One region of the Pedobacter sp. P26 genome, then DNA from elsewhere that is predicted to be linked to it. Evidence: riboswitches for the same ligand, from Rfam matches in the RefSeq annotation. Region 1 holds a riboswitch; the other holds the start of a gene.
What was found. A riboswitch is a leader RNA that binds a small molecule or an ion and turns the genes downstream of it on or off. The one in region 1 is predicted to bind fluoride.
Positions count from the first base shown of each region.

Region 2: another riboswitch for fluoride. It lies ahead of ACQ86H_RS27545 (voltage-gated chloride channel family protein); the one in region 1 lies ahead of ACQ86H_RS23705 (hypothetical protein).

Region 1 is NZ_CP192574.1:5,123,441-5,126,634, reverse strand. Features, by position in the region: gene eno (phosphopyruvate hydratase) at 1-651, opposite strand, end outside; gene ACQ86H_RS23710 (EamA family transporter) at 710-1,123, opposite strand; gene ACQ86H_RS23705 (hypothetical protein) at 1,128-1,682, opposite strand; fluoride riboswitch at 1,725-1,793, opposite strand; gene ACQ86H_RS23700 (four-helix bundle copper-binding protein) at 2,020-2,358, shown strand.
Region 2 is NZ_CP192574.1:5,916,937-5,920,130, reverse strand. Features, by position in the region: gene ACQ86H_RS27545 (voltage-gated chloride channel family protein) at 479-1,675, opposite strand; fluoride riboswitch at 1,787-1,849, opposite strand; gene ACQ86H_RS27540 (tryptophan 2,3-dioxygenase family protein) at 1,914-2,879, shown strand; partial or broken gene ACQ86H_RS27535 (branched-chain amino acid aminotransferase) at 3,027-3,194, shown strand, end outside.

The DNA.
Region 1 (3,194 bases):
GACGGCTTCCTCATTAGAACTCAGATTTGGCGCAAACCCACCTTCGTCACCAACTCCGGTATAATAGCCTTTCGCTTTTAGCAGACTTCTCAGGGAATGAAAAACAGCTTCGCCCATACGGATACTTTCCTTAAACGAGGGGGCGTTATGAGGGGCAATCATAAATTCCTGAAAATCGATGTTGTTATCAGAATGCCTTCCCCCATTAATGACATTCATGCACGGTACGGGCATTACGTAACCTTCCCTTTCCACTAGCTGCCTATACAAGGGAATCCCTTTTGCAACGGCCGAAGCCCGGGCGAAGGCGATTGAGGCCGCAAGCATCGCATTTGCGCCGAGCCTTGATTTATTCTCGGTTCCATCCAGACCAATTATATGATCATCGAAGGCCTGCTGACCCTCAAAGGATAAGCCGGTGACTGATTTGCCGACTTCGACGTTAATCCCTTTTACTGCTTTTTCCACGCCTTTACCTTTATAGCGCTCTGGATCACCATCTCTAAGCTCTACGGCTTCTTTTTCACCCGTACTTGCCCCGGATGGAGAAATACCCCTTGCTGTTGTTCCGTTAAGAGTGACTTCTACTTCTACTGTCGGATTGCCCCTGGAATCCAAAATTTCACGGGCATGAATTTTAGTTAATTTCATAGTTTTTTGTTTTATATTGATTTTTAGTATTTCGGTTGCTTACAAATAATTGAGTTTCTCAAAAGATCAAAACCAGTGTTCCCCCAATGATCAGCAGGGCACCAAAGAATACTTTCAGGGTAAGAGCTTCTTTCAGGAACACCATTGCAAGTATAATAGTTAGGGCAACACTCAACTTATCAACAGGGGCGACCTGGGACACTTTCCCGATCTGCAAAGCCTTGTAGTAGAATATCCAGGACAAGCCGGTGGCAAGGCCAGATAAAAAAAGAAATAGCAGGTTATGCTTTGACAGTTCCGTAATTCCTTTAAGTTCGCCTCTGGCCATTACGATCCCCCAGGCTACAATCAGTATTACCACCGTTCGTATGGCAGTAGCCAAATCAGAATTGACATTGGTTACGCCGACTTTTGCAAAGATGGCCGTAAGGGAAGCAAAGAAAGCTGATAATAGCGCGTAGATCCACCACATAGTTTTATGTTAATTTTCCGTTATTGAATAATTCCAAAGTAAATGAGTACAAGAACCGTTGCTCCGGCAATGATCCGGTAAATGCCGAACCAGCGGAAAGAATGCTTTTGAAGATAGGTGATGAAAGAGCGGATGGCCATCCATACATCCCACCCGCACCTGCTTTACTTAAATGAATGATCGTAGTTAGATTCGGTTCATGGGAAGGGCGTAGACGCTTAACGGTGTTTTTAATCAGTCCTGAAGCAATCTGATCTGCACTAGCAACTAGTAGCGCAATGGTAATAAGAACCTGCCAAATTTTTTTGCAGAAATTCTGGAAGAGGCAATAAATAATGAAGGCATAAAAAGGAAGCCAAAAACGCTTATCACTGGCCCAGTACATGATCGTATCCCAGAATGCATTATGGTGCTGATTTATCCACAAGAACCATTCAGTTTCAACCGGCAGGACCATTGCTAACACTGATCTCACTTTGGCAGACAGACAAAGTAAGACAAGCGCAATTAAGATAGCTGCCAGCAATAAGAGTTGAGAATTTATTTTTAATTTTTTCACCTACAATACTTTGACCGGCAGATTTTATTACCTGCTGGAATTTCTATTGTAGGCGCCATCAGCTTTTGAAAAAAGCGGTTGAATCGGAAGGACACCATTTCCGTATTGCAAATATAATACTAATAAAATGATGTGCAAAATCTTAAAGTAGGTGTTGAGAATTTAATTTATCACTATTCCTCCTTATTTGAATACGAGAACCAGTTTCTTATTCTTCTACCGTTTAAACAAGCATCATATCACGGGATTAAAGCTTTTCTTAAACAAAATGAAACCGCCTGGAAATAACCATGTTATCTATATAGGAATTTTTTTATAACCCTAAAAAATTAAAGTTATGGGATACCATGAATGGAAAAACTGTATTGATGCATGCTTAAAGTGTGCTTCAATTTGCAATCATTGTGCAAGTTCATGCACTCAGGAAGAAGACGTGAAAATGATGGCGCGGTGTATTGAGCTTGATATGCAATGTGCAGCCATCTGCTACTCTGCCGCTCAATTGATGAGTATGGGTAGCTCTTTTGCTCAAGACATTTGCCGTATTTGCGCAGATATTTGCCAGCAATGCGGAGATGAGTGTAGTAATCATCATACCCAGCATTGTCAGGAATGTGCAGATGCTTGTAAGGCTTGTGCGGAAGAATGCAGAAGAATGACAGGAGTAGCTGCTTAAGATGCCAATCACCGTGAGCATTAATTGATTAAGGGCAGCATTCTAGTTGCCCTTTCATTTTTATAAATAGGCAAATTTATTCCATTCATTTTATTTTCATTATTCCCTCATTATTTGATATTTACCAAGGTTTGAGGTTGTTCTTGGTATGTCCTTTCTCTAGCCTTAAAAAAATGGGTTTTTTAGGATATGATTCTCATAAACTCATTCCATTATTCAAATAAGAATTTCAGTTTTTGATGATGAGTACTTGATAATTCGAATTCTATGAAAATGAAGGCTAGATGCGAGTTGAGGAATGCATTAAATAATGCATGAACTTTCAATTCCCGCTTCATCAAATTATTTCAAAAAACAAAAAATACAAATTTCATTTCAATGGCGGTGTTAAATCAATCACGTTGTTAAACCGAGGGTATGTACCTTCTAAATTAAATGCAAGCTACATGGCATTTGCGCATAATTGTAAAAAAATTTAGACCAAACGGATTTCCCCCGTTTATCCTATAATTGAATAATATTCAAGCTGATCGATGTTCGCAATTGAAACTAATCCACATGCTTATTTGGCTAATTAGATAGCAGTTTATGGAGTTCAACACTGATGTCTAGACAATTGGTGTTTTATAAATAGTTGCGGTATATCTTAATTTTAGGGAAAATTCTAAAAAGTTCGAACCGAAAAATTCAATTTAATCTATTGTAAGTGACTTATTTTCAAGTTCTTAATGTTTAAAAAATAAGAGGCATACTTTTTAGATGCCTCATATTGCCACTTAGTAGGGTCAACCCGCGGAAGTTCGACCCTTTTTGAGCATTGTGAAGCTGTGGTTAAT
Region 2 (3,194 bases), 790 kb from region 1:
AATTTAGAATATTTTTTAATCCTATGCGTTAGCATTTAATATTCAGCATAAAAGAATAGGAACATTATTTCAGACACCATTTAAACGCGCTGATATAAATGATGATTTTTATTTAAGTAGACTCATTTATTATATTCATGCAAATCCTCAAAAGCATAACCTTATATCTGATTTCAGAGATTGGAAATGGAGTTCTTATAAGCGTATTTTATTGGAAACTGATATCAAACTAAAAAAGCAAGAAGTATTGGACTGGTTTGGCGGGAAAGCAGAGTATTTAAAATTTCATTCTGATATTCATGGGGCTATATTATTCGATGAGCTTTGACAACCTTACTTTGTAGAGCACTAGAAGGTTTTCAAAGCCAATTTGGTGGAATAACAGAATACCTAAAATTTTCATTCAGACATCAGGAAGCTATATTATTCGATGAACTTTGACAACCTTACAGGCCTCTTGTTGAGAAGGTTGTCAAAGCTACCTCAAAAACTGGTACCTCTTCAACAATAAATGTTTTGGAGCACCAACGGTTTGCGATCTGTAAATCCCGGTATGACCCGAAAATAGGTAAGCGGTAACGCAGGCTAATGCAATATAAATGCCCGATGCTGTACCAAACAGTTCTATGCCCATAAAAATACAGGCCAATGGTGTGTTCGCTGCCCCTGCAAATACTGCTACAAAGCCCATTCCCGCCAATAAGCCAAAAGGCAAGGGAATAAACAAACTTAAAAAACTACCGAGTGTAGCCCCGATAAAAAATAGTGGAGTTACTTCGCCGCCTTTAAAACCTGCGCTAAGGGTAAGTGTGGTTAAAAATAATTTTATGACGAAAGTGTAATAAGTTTCCTGTTTTATAAAAGATTCTGAAATAACCGGAATACCCAGTCCTATGTATCGTGTATTTCCGATCAGGTAAATAATGACCACTAAAATTATTCCGCCAATAAATGGGCGTAATGGTGGATATTTAATTTTGGCAAAAAGGCTGGATAGCACATGGGTTAATGCAGAAAAGCTCCGCGCCGTAAGACCAAACAATATTCCTGCACCTAAAGATAACAATAGGTTTATCGAATCCACTTCTGGTACAGTGGCTATAGAATAATGGGTATGACTAACTCCCCAGACATTGCAGGCGTAATTGGCAATAATTGCCGTTATAAATGAAGGAAGAATTGAACTGTAAGTTAAACTTCCAATCACAAAAACCTCCAATCCGAATACGGCGCCCGCCAATGGTGTTCCAAAAACAGAAGCAAAACCGGCGCTGATTCCGCAGATGAGGATCACTTTCCGATCTCTGGCTTTAAGTTTAAACAGTTTCGTAAACTGGTCGGCAAAGGCCCCTCCAATTTGCACCGCTGTGCCCTCTCTTCCAGCCGATCCGCCAAATAAATGGGTTATAATCGTGCCGGCAAAAATGAGCGGTGCCATAATCAGCGGAATTACATTCTTGGGCGATTGTAATTCCTCAATCAAAAGATTGTTTCCTTTAACAACCTTTGCACCCCAATAATGGTAAGCCAAACCAATGATTATACCAGCAGTTGGTAAAAAAGCGATAATCCAGACGTGTTGCTCACGATAATTAGTTGCCCAATTTAAAGTTTCTAAAAACAGCGCAGAGGCGGAGCCAATAATCCCCCCAATATTGCAGAGATCAGTAGCCACTTTAAAGTGCTCATTAAGAGTAATCCGAAGTCGAATTTAATAAAGTGTTTGATAGACAGAAGAAATCCTTCTGTTAGTTTTTTAACAGGCATTTGTATTCAATTTTAAATAAAAATCGTAGGAGTCATCAGCCTGTTTGGGCGGTTTTGGCGGTACCCCATCGCCATTGTTCCAAATGTATAAAATTTAGACATTTGTTGCAAAATCTTTATCACCTTTGTGCAGCTAACTTTAAACCATGGATTTTACACCAGAAATAAAAGACAAACTACACCAACTACAGGAAAAGTATACAGCAATGGGGCAAGATATGGCATCATACCTCGATGGACTTCTGTATGCCAATTTCTTAACCTATTGGGATTACATCCATTTGGATACTTTGCTGAGCTTGCAGAGCCCTAAAACGCCAATACCTGATGAGGAGATTTTTATCATGTACCATCAGATTACCGAACTTTATTTTAAGCTTGTACTACATGAATGCAGACAGATTGCGGAGCATGAAAATTTAACTGTCGATTTTTTTACGGCACGGGTAAAACGGATCAATGCTTATTTCAACGCCTTAACCACTTCTTTTGAAGTGATGGTTGATGGTATGGAGAAAGAACAGTTCCTGAAATTCCGCATGTCATTATTGCCTGCCAGTGGATTCCAGTCAGGTCAGTACCGGATGATTGAGATCTGTGCTACGGATTTTATCCGATTGGTAGACAAATCAAAACGTGAAGAACTAAGCACTGCAACAATAGAAGAACAATTCGAAAATATTTACTGGAAATTCGGTGCAACCGAACTGGCTTCGGGTAAGCAAACGTTAACCTTAAAGCAATTTATTAAAAAGTATGCAGCTCAGTTTCTACAACTGGCAAAAGATCGTACTCTAACCAATTTCTCCGCTTTATACCACCAATTACAAGCCAATGGAGCCGATGTTTCTGCCCTTGGAGAAGAATTGCGTAAGCTGGATTTGTACGTAAATGTAGAATGGCCCTTATCGCATTACAAATCGGCCGTACGTTATTTGGAGAAAGATCCTGTTGATATTGCGGCAACAGGTGGAACCAACTGGCAAAAGTACCTGCCTCCGCGCTTTCAAAAAAGGATCTTTTATCCATTTCTATGGACGGGTGAGCAAATGGAAGAATGGGGTAAGGGATGGGTGCTTAGTGTACTCAAAACACTCAAAAACAAAGATTAATATTGCAAAAAGCTATTAAAAAAGCCTGTTTTTTCTTAATTTGCACGAAATAATTAATGATTGAATTAGAGAATGACAGAATGATTGAATTGCGTGATGCAAATCCATTCACTCATTCAAAAATCAGTCATTCAAAATTAAAAAAGTATGACCGAGACATTAGATATAAAAATCACTAAAACAGAAGAAACACGTTTAACTGTTACTGATTTTTCGCAATTACCGTTCGGTAAAGTTTTTACCGATCACATGTTTACTGCCGATTACGAAGATGGCGAATGGAAAAATTTGCAGATTCTTCCTTATGGCCCGATT